DNA from 3 places in the Pseudarthrobacter sp. 1C304 genome. Region 1 is predicted to be linked to each of the others. Evidence: riboswitches for the same ligand, from Rfam matches in the RefSeq annotation. Region 1 holds a riboswitch; each other region holds the start of a gene.

Evidence for each region. A riboswitch is a leader RNA that binds a small molecule or an ion and turns the genes downstream of it on or off. The one in region 1 is predicted to bind S-adenosylmethionine.
Region 2: another riboswitch for S-adenosylmethionine. It lies ahead of ACTWQD_RS04320 (aminotransferase class V-fold PLP-dependent enzyme); the one in region 1 lies ahead of ACTWQD_RS10190 (bifunctional o-acetylhomoserine/o-acetylserine sulfhydrylase).
Region 3: another riboswitch for S-adenosylmethionine. It lies ahead of ACTWQD_RS15915 (DUF1737 domain-containing protein); the one in region 1 lies ahead of ACTWQD_RS10190 (bifunctional o-acetylhomoserine/o-acetylserine sulfhydrylase).

What each region holds. Positions count from the first base shown of each region.
Region 1 is NZ_JBQQCH010000004.1:151,761-156,618, reverse strand. Features, by position in the region: gene ACTWQD_RS10215 (hypothetical protein) at 1-102, shown strand, start outside; gene ACTWQD_RS10210 (hypothetical protein) at 297-425, shown strand; gene ACTWQD_RS10205 (histidine phosphatase family protein) at 436-1,116, opposite strand; gene ACTWQD_RS10200 (CPBP family intramembrane glutamic endopeptidase) at 1,195-1,977, shown strand; gene ACTWQD_RS10195 (VOC family protein) at 2,092-2,730, opposite strand; SAM riboswitch class IV at 2,935-3,050, shown strand; gene ACTWQD_RS10190 (bifunctional o-acetylhomoserine/o-acetylserine sulfhydrylase) at 3,114-4,430, shown strand; SAM riboswitch class IV at 4,506-4,621, shown strand; gene metX (homoserine O-acetyltransferase MetX) at 4,633-4,858, shown strand, end outside.
Region 2 is NZ_JBQQCH010000002.1:51,572-56,429, reverse strand. Features, by position in the region: gene ACTWQD_RS04330 (metal-dependent transcriptional regulator) at 1-134, opposite strand, end outside; gene ACTWQD_RS04325 (class I SAM-dependent methyltransferase) at 232-990, opposite strand; gene ACTWQD_RS04320 (aminotransferase class V-fold PLP-dependent enzyme) at 1,102-2,580, opposite strand; SAM riboswitch class IV at 2,615-2,728, opposite strand; gene ACTWQD_RS04315 (glutamyl-tRNA reductase) at 2,794-4,149, opposite strand; gene hisN (histidinol-phosphatase) at 4,256-4,858, opposite strand, start outside.
Region 3 is NZ_JBQQCH010000009.1:141,680-146,537, forward strand. Features, by position in the region: gene pabB (aminodeoxychorismate synthase component I) at 1-28, shown strand, start outside; gene cls (cardiolipin synthase) at 296-1,771, opposite strand; gene ACTWQD_RS15910 (aminodeoxychorismate lyase) at 1,864-2,823, shown strand; SAM riboswitch class IV at 2,984-3,098, shown strand; gene ACTWQD_RS15915 (DUF1737 domain-containing protein) at 3,153-3,422, shown strand; gene ACTWQD_RS15920 (rhodanese-like domain-containing protein) at 3,419-3,841, shown strand; gene ACTWQD_RS15925 (O-succinylhomoserine sulfhydrylase) at 3,842-4,858, shown strand, end outside.

The sequences.
Region 1 (4,858 bases):
ATGCACTACGCCGGCGAGCAAGTGATCAGCGGCGCCGCGAACCTTAGTGAACGCGCCGCGCAGTACTTGGATGACCGCCCGGGAGCTCGCGCCGTCGGTTAGCGAGGCCAAGAATTTACGGCCAAGGGTGCTCAAAGCTTCAGCAATGGGGCACGAAAAACCCAAAGAGGCCCTCCGGGCGGCGTCGTCGGCTGGAGCGGTGCAGCCGTCGGGTCCGTAAAAACAAATGGGGGGAGGGGTCGCACGGGCGGGGCTGACGCCCAACGGTGTGGTCAAGAAGCACAAAAAGCGCGGGCATGACGTCGGTCGCTTTTCTCGCCGGGCTGGCATTGGGGAACGTCGACGTCGTCCGCGCCGAGGAACCGCCTAAACAGGGCGGCCCGGGCGGAAAGTTCCGCCAGGTGATCGCCCGGGTGTCCGGGTGAGGCTAGGGGCCTAAAAGAACATTGGCGGGGCGTCCAGCACGGTCTCGTCGACCCGGCGGTCCACCCACTGGCTGAACGGCTTGTCCAGTTCGTACTTGCCGCGCCCGGTCCGCAGCAGGGTCCGCACCTCGGCGTTGTCCGGGTTGTTCAGCGACTCAAAGTACTCCACCGACCAGTGGAACCAGCGCATGCAGAACAGCCGCATGGTGAGCCCATGCGTCACAAACAGCGCATTCGGGGCGTAGCCGGGCTTGGACCAGTGCCGGTACAGGGTTTCCATGAAGGAGGAGATCCGGTCGTAGACATCGGAGCCGGACTCGCCTTCGCGAAAGCGGTAGAAGAAGTGGCCGTAGGCGTTCCGGAGTTCCTTCTGGTCCTCGATCTCGCCGGCGATCTGGAAGTTGGCCCAGTCCTGCTCCCGCAGCCGCGGTTCCTCGATCACCCGCTCCACCAACGGCCCGAGGTCCAGCGCCTCCAGGGTCTGGTAGGCGCGCAGGTAGGGGGAGACGTACACGCAGACCGGGCGGCCGTCCAGCAGCCGCCGCACCTCCTCGCCGGCGGCCCGGGCCTGCTCCACCCCGAGGGCGGTCAGCGGAATCCGGTAATCAGGTACGCGGTTGTAGATCGAGGTGTCGGCGTTGGCGGCGGACTGGCCGTGCCGGATCATGATGATTTTCCCGGGCGCACTCATAAAACCCAAGCATAGGGCCCGGCCGCGCGGCGGCCCCGGATTCAGGAAACTACCGGCAACTGCGGGCAAGATGGGAACATGCTGGTTCCCTCCCGCCGCCGCCTGCGGATTGAAATGTGGATTGTCCTGGGCCTGTCCTTGGGCCAATCCGCCGTGTATTCGGTGGTCCAGCTGCTGGACAAGATGACCCGGGCACCGCTGGCCGAGGGCACGTCGACGCTGAACCGCTCACAAAGCAGCCGCGAATACTTCGACCTCACCTACCAGCTGCTGGACATCATCTTCGCCCTGGTGCCCGTCGTCCTGGTGATCTATTTCCTGACCGAACACCGCCCGGCCGGCCTGGCCGGGGGAGGCAGCCACGGCGGAACGGCCTTCCAGCGGCTCGGCCTGAACTTTGACCGACCCGGCCGGGACCTGCTGCAGGGCTTCGGGCTGGCGGCGCTGATCGGCATCCCGTCCCTGGGCCTCTACGCGGCGGGCCGGGCGCTCGGCATCACCACGGCGATCATCCCCAGCGCGCTGGACGCCTACTGGTGGACGGTGCCGGTGCTGGTCCTGTCCGCGGTCCGGCACGGGATCGTGGAGGAAGTGATCGTGGTGGGCTACCTCCTGGACCGGCTGGGCAAACTCGGCTGGGCCATGCCCGCGGCGATCTTCGCCAGCGCCATGCTGCGGGGCAGCTACCACCTCTACCAGGGCTTTGGCCCGTTCATCGGCAACGCCATCATGGGCGTCATTTTCGCCGTCGTCTACACCCGGACCCGCAGGCTCATGCCGCTGGTGATTGCCCACGCGGTGCTGGACATTGTGGCGTTCGTCGGTTTCAGCCTCTTTGGCAAAGCCATCGGCCTCGGCTGAGCCCCGCAACGGGCCGGACCGGGCCCGGTTGGGGCTTAAAAGAATTCGGCCGCCATCGGTGGGTGACGACGTTGGCACCCGCTGATGGCGGCCGAAGTGTGGGGCGGTGGAGCGTCAGATGGTGACGGCTCCGGAGGCCGTCTCAAACGTGACGGAGAGGATGCCGGGCGTCCCGCGGGGAGCCAGCCAGTTCACGGCCACATCCTCCAGCGGCTTTTCCACCGGAACACCCAGCCATTCGGTGACGCGCTCGGCAGAGCCGGCAATGGTGAGGGCGGACATCTTGACCTGGCTCTCGTAGGCCTTGGACGGGTGGAGCTCCGGGTCGCCCTCCCACTTGAGCATGTACGGGACCTGGGGATCGGCGATGAGCCCCAGGATGCCGATCTGCTTCCAGACCAGTTCGCGGCCGTCCGGGAACTTCCGGTTGCCGTTGACGGCGGCGCGGCCCAGGCGCTCCTCGAACGGGGCCAGGTCGTCCACCTCGACGCACCAGCCCATCCAGCCGCCGCCTGCCTCGGACCGGGCGCGTACGGCCTGGCCGAAGGGGGCCTTGTCGGATGCCGGGTGGTTCAGGACCTCCACGACCTCCAGGTATTTGTGTCCCGCGAGCGGGATGATCATGTTGCGGGTCCCAAAACGGGGGTGTACTCCGCCCTTCACGGCTTCAACGCCGAGGGCGGACGCAATTCTTTCAGTGGTGGCCGCGAGGCCATCTTGTTCACAGGCGTAAGAGACGTGATCCATGCGCATGCCCTCATCTTGGCACTTTGTGATGCGGCTCTCAGCTTAGGTCATCCTTACCGAGATGGGATGTCATTTTCAGAAGCCTTCCGGAGGGCACTTTTCCGCGCCGTTGCAGGAAACCCAGGCGTCCGGCGGGGCCCGCAGCCCGCCCCGCTTCATGTTCGTCATAAAGCTATCCAGAGCCCGGAACCGGTTCCTAGACTGGGCTCAGGTCATGAGTGCCAGCACACAGCCCCGGCTTGCTGGCCGGCAACCCTCGTATCGCGGTGGGGTGCCCCGGGTGAAGACCTGGCCCTCCGGCGCCCGCCGGTAGGCAAGCGCGGCACCAGCACTGACCCCGGCCTCTGGGCCCCGGGCCGGTCTGGGCCCAGTCCCCAAGGAGTTTCCCGATGTCCAATGCCTGGTCCTTCGAAACCCGCCAGATCCACGCCGGCCAGGAGCCGGACAGTGCCACCGGCGCCCGGTCGCTGCCGATTTACCAGACGACGTCGTTCGTCTTCCCCAGCGCCGAAAGCGCCGCCAACCGCTTCGCCCTCGCCGAGCTGGCGCCCATCTACACGCGGATCGGCAACCCCACCCAGGACGCCGTCGAGCAGCGGGTGGCCAGCCTGGAAGGCGGGCTCGCGGCGCTGCTGCTGAGCTCGGGGCAGGCCGCGGAGACCTTCGCGATCCTGAACATCGCCGAGGCCGGCGACCACATCGTGGCCAGCCCCAGCCTCTACGGCGGCACCTACAACCTGCTGGCACACACGCTGAAGAAGTTCGGCATCTCCGTAACCTTCGTCGAGGACCCGGACAACCTGGCGCAGTGGCGCGACGCCGTGCAGCCCAACACCAAGCTGTTCTTCGGCGAGGTGGTCTCCAACCCCCGCCAAGACGTGCTGGACATCGGGGGCATCTCGGCGGTGGCGCACGGGGCCGGCGTTCCGCTGATCGTGGACAACACCCTCTCCACGCCGTACCTCATCCGGCCGATCGAGTGGGGCGCGGACATCGTGGTGCACTCCGCCACCAAGTACCTCGGCGGCCACGGCGCCGCCATTGCGGGCGTCATTGTGGACTCCGGCAACTTCGACTTCGGCAGGGACCCGGAGCGGTTCCCCGGCTTCAATACCCCGGACCCCACCTACAACGGGCTGGTCTACGCCCGGGACCTCGGCGCGGACGGGGCCCTTGGCGCCAACCTCTCCTTCATCCTCAAAGCCCGCGTCCAGCTGCTGCGCGACCTTGGCTCGGCGGTCTCGCCGTTCAACGCCTTCCTGATCGCCCAGGGCATCGAGACCCTGAGCCTGCGCATGGAACGGCACGTCGCCAACGCCACCCGGGTGGCTGAATGGCTCGAGGCCAGGGACGACGTCGAATCGGTCGCCTATGCGGGGCTGCCATCGAGCCCCTGGTACGAACGCGGGCGCCAGTACGGCCCCCGGGGCACCGGCGCCGTCGTGGCCTTCAACCTCGCCGGGGGAGCGGAGGCAGGCAAACGCTTCGTCGATGCCCTGGAGCTGCACTCCCACGTGGCGAACATCGGCGACGTGCGCTCGCTGGTCATCCACCCGGCGTCGACCACCCACAGCCAGCTCTCGGCGGAACAGCAGGCGGTGGCCGGGGTGACCCCGGGCCTCGTCCGGCTCTCCGTCGGCCTGGAACACATCGACGACATCCTGGCCGACCTCGAAGCCGGGTTCCGGGCAGCCAAGGACGCCTAGGCCGGGAGGGGGCAGCCGTCACATGGAAGTCACAATCTTCGCCACATCGCCGCCCTCTTTCGTAAACTCAGTGCAGGTCATGAGTGCCAGCGACAGCCCCGGCTTGCTGGCCGGCAACCCTCCATTTGCGGCGGGGTGCCCCGGGTGAAGACCTGGCCTGCCGGTCAGCTGACGGTGGGCAAGCGCGAAGTTAGGTCTACACATGACGATTGCCGCCACCCGCCAGGGTGCCCCTGCCAGCACCACCACCGCCCTCCCCGCCACAGCGGCGCCGGACGGCACAGTCCAGTACGTCCGGATCGGCGACCTGGAGCTTGAATCCGGTGCCCGGCTGCCGGACGTCACGCTGGCCTACGAAACCTGGGGAACCCTCAACCCGGAGGCCACCAACGCGGTCCTGATCGAACACGCCCTGACGGGGGATACCC
Region 2 (4,858 bases), on a different contig from region 1:
GATACCGAGGAGTTCGCGACGCCGAGGCGCTGGGCCAGCTGTGTGGAGGTGATGGGCTTGTCCTGCCACTCCGTGAAGGAGTAGATGACCTTGACGTAGTCCTCGATCGAGGAGGAGGGCGGGCTGGTCTTCACAGCGTCCAGCCTACCGTCAGGCGGCGCCGGAGAAGGCAAGCCACAGCAGGACGGGGTTGGCGGTCACTGCCAAGACCGAAACCAGATCCCAGCCGGTTCAGGCCCGGACGGCCCGCCAGCTCTGTGTCAGGTATGGAAGCAGGAGGACGTCCCCCGGGCGGTGGCCCAGGTGCTCGTGCAGATACCAGTCGAGGTTGCCCAGCACCTTGGCGCGGACCGCGTCGCTGGCTGCCAGATAGTAGCTGCGCGACTTGGTCAACTCAATGATGTCGGCGGTGCGCACCGGGTCCTCCCAGCGGGTGAGGTGGCTGTCGAGCCCCGTAAATTCCGGACCGAGCGGCGGCCGGAAGTGCGGCTTGTGCACATCCCCGGCGTGCATGATGCGGGAAAGCCGGTGCACCCAGGGCACCGAGGTGTCCAGCTGGTTCCAGACCAGGCCCAGGACGCCGTGCGGGCGGAGGATCCGGGCGATCTCGGTACTGGCCAGCAGCGGATCGCACCAGTGCCAGGCCTGGGCAACGGTAACGACGTCGAACGCCGCGGCGGGCAGCCCCGTCTGTTCGGCAGTGCCTTCGACGGCGGCCACGCCGGGGAGCGCCCGCCGGAGCTGTTCCAGCATGTCGGCGGAGGGGTCCACCGCCACGGTGTGCAGGCCGCGTCCGGCCAGCAGCGCGGTGAACTTCCCGGTGCCGGCGCCCAGGTCCGCTGCGTCGTGCGCGCCGGCGGGGATCAGCCAGTCCGCCGAGTCGCTGGGGTAGCCCGGGCGGACGCGGTCATAGTGCTCCCCGCCGTCCTGGAAGCTCTGACCCAGCTCGTGGCGCCGTTCGTGATGCAGTTTGGGGCCGCCGCGTGCCACGGGCGCTCTCCTTCGGCAGGTCCGGATGGGTACCTTTCGAATTTACCGCACCTTTTTCACACCCTGCCATGGAACGGCGGTCATACCGCGGGAACATCAGCCTGCGGGGTGTCAGTTTTGCGAGCAGGGGGCGGCGCCGGCCGTCCCGGGTGTGTTGGGCGCCCAGTGCGGGTAGCTGCGGGTGTCGTTGGCGGGCACCCAGCGCCCGGAGTCCACCACGTAGTCCCAGCCGAGGCCGGACTGCCGCAGTTCCTGGATCCCCGCGAGCAGCCGCTGGGCGTCCTCCAGCCGGGACCCGAGCCCGAAGCTGGCCCGCAGGGAGCCGGAGGGAAGTCCCAGGCGCCGGAGCAGGGGGTGGGCGCAGAACCGGCCGTCGCGCAGGCCGATGCCGTGTTCCGCCGACAGGTACGCCGCCACCAGGCCGGCATCGTAGCCTGCCACGGAGAAGTTGACGACGCCGATCGTGCCCGTGCCCGGCCCGTTACCGGGACCACTGGCGGGACCACTGCCTGCCGGCGCATCGAAGGTGGCGCTGTCCGAAAAGATCTGGTGGACCGTCACCCCGTCGATCCGGTCGAGGCCCTCGACCAGGAAGGACCGGATGGCGTTCTCGTGCGCGTGCCACTGGTCCTGGTCCAGGCCGGCCACCACCTGGGTGGCCCGGGCCAGCGTGGCGGCGCCCAGCACATTGGGTGAGCCCCCTTCGTGCCGGGCCGGGCCCGTGGTCCAGCTGACGGTGTCGAGGCGGGCGTCCTGCACGGCGCCGCCGCCGGCCAGGTGCGGGGTGCCGGCGTCCAGCCAGTCGGGACGGCCCACCAGGACCCCCGCACCGAACGGCGCGTAGAGCTTGTGGCCGGAGAAGGCGAGGTAGTCGACGTCGTCCGCGGCAATGTCGATCCGCCGGTGCGGGGCCAGTTGTGCGGCGTCCACGACGATCCGGGCGCCGTACTCATGGGCCAGGGCGGCCAGGGCCCGGACCGGCAGGACCTCGCCGGTGACGTTGGAGGCGCCGGTGACGGCCAGGAGACTGACGCCGCCGTGGGCGAGTTCGCCGCGGAGCAGTTCCAGCGTCCCGGCGAGGGTCGGCGCGGCGATGACGCTGCGGTGCGGCACCCGCTGCCAGGGCAGGAGGTTGGCATGGTGTTCGATGTCGAGGTACAGCACCTCCCCGGTGGGCTCACCGCCGCCGGCGGCGGGAAGGCAGCCAGCCAGCAGGTTCAGGGAATCGGTGGTGTTCCGGGTGAAGATCACCGCATCGTCCGGCCGCCCGCCCACGAAGTCGCGGACGGTCGTGCGGGCGTTTTCGTAGACGGAGGTGCTGATCTGGGAGGCGTAGCCGGCCCCGCGGTGGACGCTGGCGTAGTAGGGCAGGATCTCGTTGAGGTAGGCCGAGACGACGGACAGGGCCGGGGCGGACGCGCCGTAGTCCAGGTTGGCGTACCGGACGTGGCCGCCCTGGATCAGCGGTGCCTGGATCTCGGCCCCGGTGACAGCGGCGAGCGGCTGGCGGGCGACGTCGAACCGCGCATCGGACGGGGCAAGGCCGCCGGCCTGGAGTGCGGCAGGGGCAGGGAAAGTGGCAGTAGTCATGGGACCTCGCTGGAAAAGGACCCCACGCACCGGGGATCCGCGCTTGCCGGGTCCGCTCCGGACCGGCCAGGTCGTCACCCGGGGCACCCCACCGCGAATGGAGGGTTGCCGGCCAGCAAACCGGGGTTTAGCGCTGGCACTCGTGACCTGTTCTCGAGCCTAGGACAATCGCTCTTCCGGCGGAAAGGCGCGCTCTGATTATGAAGCGGTTTGTTACGCCGGAACCCCCGGCGTCTGCGCGGCGGCCGCAATGCTGAGGCCGAACAGCGCGTCCAGCGCCGCCGTGTAATCGTCCTGCCGGCCGGCGGCGGCGAGTTCCCGGGCGCGCAGCGTCGGGGCATGCAGCAGCCGCCGCACCAGGTGCCGCAGGGCGCGGTTAACCTCCTCCGCCGGGACGTCCCCGCCGTGCCGTGTGCTGACGCGATCCATTTCGCTGCGGAGGAGCCCCTCGAGGTGCCCGCGCAGGGCGACGACGGCGGCATCCGCCCCGCGGACGGCGTCCAGTTCGTTGAAACGGCAGGCGGCCTGCCGGACCAGCGCCCGGGCTGAGCGGAGGGCCTCGGCGTCCGCCGGGGGAGCGCTGCGGTGGACCGAGTCCAGCGTGATGACCTCCACCCCGGGCAGGTCCGCCATGCGGGGGTCAAAGTCATGGCTGGGTGCCAGGTCGATGACGGTGAGGGGATGCGCCGCGTCCGCGCGCCACCGGCCGAGGGCGGCGGCGTCGATGCGGGCTCCCGCCCCGCTGCAGCCGATGAGGAGGTCGGCGTTGGCAACTGCCGTGGGCAGGTCGCTGGCGGAGAGTGCGCGGCCGCCCCTGGCCGCGGCGAAGGCCTCTGCGCGGCCGGAGTGGGAGAAGACGGAGACGGCGGAGCATTTCCGGTTCCTCAGCAGTTCCGCCAGGCAGCCGGCATAGGCGCCCGTTCCGACGAGGACGGTGGACGCCCCCGCGATCCCGGACGGCCTGGTCCCGGCGGCTAGGTCCAGGGCAACGGAGGCGATGGAGGCGCCTGCGCTGCTGAGTGCCGTCTGCGCCCCCACGTCCTTTGCCGTGCGGGATGCGGCCTGGAACAGCCGGTCCAGCCGGCCGCTGGACGTTCCGGCGGCCTGCGCCGCGGCCAGCGCCCGCCGGACCTGGCCGGCCACCTCGCGTTCACCCACCACCACCGAGTCCAGGCCGGCGGCCACGGCCAAAAGATGTTCGGCGGCCGCGGCCCCTTGGAGTTCCCCGAAGAGGGCCGACACGAGGTTCCGGGGCAGCCCCGAGCAGCGGTGGATCGCGCCGAGGACATCTGCCCGGGCGGCCGCACGCGCCGCCGCGGCGGTGACATCGCAGTAGATTTCGAACCGGTTGCAGGTGGCGAGGACCACGGACGCGGCCACGGCTGTGCTGCCGGCGACAAGGTGCGGTGCGAGCCCGGCGGCCGCCGCGTGCAGGGCCGCGGCTGATTCGAGGTCCAGGTCCCGGTACTTCGCCACCAGCACCAGCAGCGCCGGCCCGGTTCCGGGTGCCCCGGCTGCCCCGGCTGTTGCGGCAGCGCCGCGGACCGGGGCGTGAACGGTGTCAGACAAGGCTGCTCTCCTCCCAAAAAGATGCCCTACCTTGGCGGCGGGCTGTGGGGCCGCCGTCGAGGACAGGCTCCTATGGGGAGGTTGGGGAATCCTTGGAGGTGGTGAGCTAGAGGAGGTCGTCCAGTCCCGGGTTGAGGCGCTTGAGGACCTCGGAGTGCAGGATGGAATTGGTGGCGAGGGCGTTGCCGCCGAAGGGGCCGTCCTCGCCGTCGAGGGAGGTGAAGCGTCCGCCGGCCTCGGTGACGATCGGCACCAGCGCGGCCATGTCGTAGAGGTTCAGTTCGGGCTCGCAGGCGATGTCGACGGCACCTTCGGCCACGAGGCAGTAGGACCAGAAATCGCCGTAGGCCCGGGTGCGCCAGACTTCCTCCGTGAGGCCGATGAACTCGTCAAGGTTGCCGCGCTGCTTCCAGCCGCCCAGGCTGGAGTAGGACAGCGAGGCATCCGAGAGCTGGGAGACGTTGGAGACCCTCAGCCTGGTGGCGGCCGCCAGCGAGCGGCCGGTGTACGCGCCGGCACCTTTGGCGGCCCACCAGCGTTTGCCCAAAGCGGGGGCGCTCACGACGCCGACCACCGGCTCGCCTTCGTCGACGAGGGCGATCAGCGTGGCCCAGACGGGGACGCCGCGGACGAAGTTCTTGGTCCCGTCGATCGGGTCGATGATCCAGCGGCGGGAGCCGTGCCCGGAACTGCCGAACTCTTCGCCAAG
Region 3 (4,858 bases), on a different contig from region 1:
GCTGGGCACCGAGTTCCCGCCCGGGTGACTCCGGTGATGCATCGATTTGCCGAGAATGGCCGCTATCCGGGGTGGTTTCGCGGCCATCTGTGGTGAATGGGCGGCACCCGGGCCGCGGCGTCCCGACCCTCCGGGCATACGAAAACGGCGCCGGATATCCTCCAGAGGAATACCCAACGACGCCGTCTTTCGTCGGGATTAGTTCTGATTGAAAGCGTCCTTGACGTTCTCGCCAACCTTCTTCGCGTCTGCGATTACCTGGTCCTGCTGGCCCGCGGAACGCAGTTGCTCGTTGCTACTGCAGGGTGGCGGTCAACCGGGCGACGTTGTCCACGTACTTGACGCCCATGGGCCGCTGCATCCAGTCCTCGAGCGTCAGTTCGCGGGAAATGTCCCGGTAGGTGTCCTCGACGGCGCTGATCCGGCGCACGATGTCCTCGCCCAGAAGCATCACCGAGACCTCCAGGTTCAGCGAGAAGGACCGCATGTCCATGTTGCTGGAGCCCAGCACAGCCACTTCGTTGTCGATGGTGAAGTGCTTGGCGTGCAGCACGAACGGCGCCTTGTACAGGTAGATCCGCACCCCGGCTTCCAGGAGCGCCTCGTAGTAGGACTGCTGGGCGTGGTGCACCAGGAACTGGTCGCCTTTTTCCGAGACGAAGAGCTCGACGTCGACGCCGCGCTGCGCCGCCGTCGTCACCGCGTAGAGCAGTGAGTCATCCGGAACGAAGTAGGGGCTGCAGATGGAGATTTTGTGCTGCGCCGAATAGATCAGCGTGTTGAAAAGCCGCAGGTTGTTTTCGGTGATGAACCCGGGGCCGCTGGGCACCACCTGGGCCGTGATGTTGCCGGCGTGCAGCTGGGGCCGGTGCGCCAGCTGGTCCTCCAGTGATTCGTCGGTCTCGCCCAGCCAGTCGGTGGCGAAGACGACGTTAAGCGTGTTGACGATCGGTCCGCGCATGCAGGCCATCAGTTCGACCCATTCGCGGCCCACCTTGCGGTGCCGCGGGTTGTTGTAGGACGGCTCGATCAGGTTCTGCGAGCCGGTGAAGGCGATTTCGCCGTCGATCACCATGATCTTGCGGTGGTTGCGCAGGTCCGGGCGGCGCCACTGGCCGTGCACGGGCCGCAGCGGCAGCATGGGCCGCCAGCGGATCTTGCTGGCCTTGAGCCGGGCGATCAGCTTGCTGTAGCCCTTGATACGCAGGGTCCCCAGGTGGTCGAACAGGAGCCGGACCTCGACGCCGCGCTCCGCGGCCTCTTCCATCGCGGTCAGCAGATCGTCCGTGACATGGTCCGAGCTGAGGATGTAGAACTCGGCGTTGACGAAGGATTCGGCCTCCCGGACGGCCGCCGCCATCGCCTTGATCGAGTCCGGGTAGCCCGGCAGGAGCTCCACTTCGTTGCCGTCCACCATGGGCAGCGAGCCCAGAGTCTTGTTCAGTTCGGCCGCGGACGCCACCCATTCGGGGCCATCGTATTGGCTTTCCGGCGCTGCCAGCTGGGAGGTGCCGGCGCGGACGCGGGTGTTCACGGCTTCCTGCTGCGCCCGGCGCTTGCGGGAGAGCCGGAAGTTGCCGAACAGCAGGAACAGGACCAGGCCCACGGCCGGAACGAAGAAAATGATCAGCAGCCACGCCATGGCCGTGGTGGGGCGGCGGTTTCCCGGAATAATGCCCAGCGCCAGCACCCGGATGGCCAGGTCGATAACGGCGAGGATCAGGATCACCCAGGACGGGAGCGACCCCGCCAGCGAAAACGGCCACAGCACAGGCGAACCCCTCAAGTTCCAGACCCGCGGAACAGTTCCGGAACGGGCAACTTTCAAATCCTAACCCGTCGCCGCCGCACTAAGCTGAAGCCATGACGCCTGCTGCTGCCGCCCCTGCCCCCGCCACGGTCCTGGTCTTCCTCGACCCCGCGTTCCAGGACGGCCGGCTGGCCGATTCCTCCAAGCCGCAGCTGATGGCGACGGACCAGGGCGCCACCCGCGGCGACGGTGTTTTCGAGTCGCTGCTGGCCGTCGGCGGGCAGCCCCGCAAACTCCAGGCACACCTGGACCGGCTGGCCGGATCCGCGCGGGTGCTGGAGCTCGACATCCCGGCGCAGGACGCCTGGCGCCGCGCCATTGCCACGGCCATCAGCGAGTACCGCAGCCAATCCGCACCCGCGGCCGGTGCGGCGGCCGACGACGAGCTGGTGGTCAAGCTGCTGGTGACCCGCGGCGTCGAAGGCGGCTCACCCACGTGCTGGGTCCAGGCTTCCGCCACCAGCCCGGCAGGCAGACGGCAGCGTGAAACCGGCGTCGACGTCATCCTGCTGGACCGCGGGTACGACAGCGAGGTCGGCGAGCGCGCCCCCTGGCTGCTCCTGGGCGCCAAGACCCTGTCCTACGCCGTCAACATGGCCGCGCTCCGGTACGCGCATGCCCACGGCGCGGACGACGTCATTTTCACCTCGGCGGACGGGCGGGTTCTGGAGGGCCCGACGTCGACCGTGCTGCTGGCGCACCTGGAGACCTCTGACGACGGAGCCGGCGGGGTCCGCACCATCCGGCGCCTCATCACCCCGCAGCTGGACAGCGGCATTCTGCCCGGCACGTCGCAAGGGGCGCTGTTCACCGCGGCCAAAGCAGCCGGCTGGGAACTGGGCTACGGCCCGCTGGAACCCCGCGACCTGTTCGACGCCGACGCCGTCTGGCTGATCTCGAGCATCCGGCTGCTGGCACCGGTGAACCACATCGACGGCAAGGAGATCGGCACGCCGGAACTCCGCCGGCAGCTCACAGAGGAGCTCAACGCGCTCTACGCCACCATCGAGTAGCCCTCCCCGCCTTCCAAAGCAACGCGGGGTCACTTGGCGCCCATCCGGGGCCTCCTGATGGGCCGTAGGTGACCCCGCGTTGCTGTTAGGCCGGGGACCGTTACTTAAGATGACGGCTGCGGCGGTGCCGGCCCGCGTCGCAGGTGTTACGTTCGTGGAGAGTAATGAGAACCGGCGCCAAGCCCTGACTGGCCGGTCGGCAACCCTCCCTTTCGCGGCGGGGTGCCTCAGGTGAATACTCGGCATATCGACCATTCGAGCTGCAAGCGTGAGAGAAAAGGAGATCCGTCATGCCTGACGCACCCGCTGGTTCCAGTAATAGAAACGGCGTGGCACCAGCCCCGTCCCCCGCAGGACCCGCCGAGGAGAAGCTGGCGTACCGCCTGTTTACCGGCCCCGATGACCGGGCGTTCTGCGAGCGCGTCTCGGCCGCCCTGGCCGAGGGCTACGTGCTGCACGGCAGCCCGTCCGCCACGTACAACGGCCTCAGCGTCATCGTGGCCCAGGCCGTGGTGCTGCCGGCGGCGATCGCGAGTGCCGACGCCGCCGTCGCCAATGCCGTGGACGATCTTGAGTTCGACGGCGAGGGCCACGCGTGAGCTACGCCGGGGACCTCACCCCGCAGGAGGCGTGGGCCAAGCTGGAGGACGGCGCCATCTTGGTGGACGTGCGCACCGAGGGTGAATGGGCGCACATCGGCATGCCTGACACAAAAGCGACGCGCAACGACCCCCTTTTTATCCAGTGGAACCTGGCCGGCGGCATCCCCAACACCCAGTTCGCAGAACAGCTGAAGCGGCAGTTGAAGCAGCAGGCCCCCGAGGACCAGGGCACGGAACTGGTCTTCCTGTGCCGTTCGGGCGCCCGGTCCGTGGCCGCCGCCATCGCCGCGACGGAGGCCGGCTTCACCTCCTACAACGTCCTTGAAGGCTTCGAAGGCGAACCGGACCGGCACGGCGACCGCACGGTCAACGGCTGGAAGAACCGCGGCCTGCCCACCAACCTCGGAAAGCACTAAGTGAGCTTCAACCCTGACGCCGCCGGCTGGAGCGCCGACACCCAGGCGGTCCGCGGCGGGCTCGACCGCACCAGCTTTCAGGAGACGGCCGAGCCGATCTTCCTCAACTCAGGCTTCGTCTACGAGTCCGCGGCCGCCGCGGAACGCGCCTTCACCGGCGAGGACGAACGCTTCGTCTACTCCCGCTACGGCAACCCGTCGGTGGCCACCTTCCAGGAACGGCTCCGGCTGCTCGAGGGCACCGAAGCCTGCTTCGCCACCGCCTCCGGCATGTCCGCGGTGTTCACCGCCCTCGGCGCCCTCCTGGCCGCCGGCGACCGGGTGGTCGCGGCCCGCTCGCTGTTCGGCTCGTGCTTTGTGATCCTCAACGAGATCCTTCCGCGCTGGGGCGTGGAGACGGTCTTTGTGGACGGCCCGGACCTGGAGCAGTGGCGTGCGGCGCTGGCGGAACCCACGACGGCGGTCTTCTTCGAGTCGCCGTCGAACCCCATGCAGGAGATCGTGGACATCGCCGCCGTGAGCGAACTGGCGCACGCGGCCGGCGCCACCGTGGTGGTGGACAACGTCTTTGCCACTCCCCTGCTGCAGCGCTGCGGGGAGCTCGGCGCGGACGTGGTGGTCTACTCCGGCACCAAGCACATCGACGGCCAGGGACGGGTCCTCGGCGGAGCGATTCTGGGCACCAAGGAGTTCATCGAGGGCCCGGTCAAGCAACTGATGCGCCACACCGGCCCGGCGCTCTCGGCGTTCAACGCGTGGGTGCTGGCCAAGGGGCTGGAGACCATGGCCCTGCGGGTCAACCACTCCTCCGCTTCCGCGTTGCGGCTGGCCGAATGGCTGGAGGCGCAGCCCGCGGTCGGGTGGGTCAGATACCCGCTGCTACCGTCCCACCCGCAATACGAGCTGGCCGCACGGCAGATGAAGGCCGGCGGCACGGTGCTGACCTTCGAGCTCTCCCCCTCGGGCGGGCGGTCGGCGAAAGAGGCGGCCTTCGCGCTCCTGGACGCGCTGCGGATC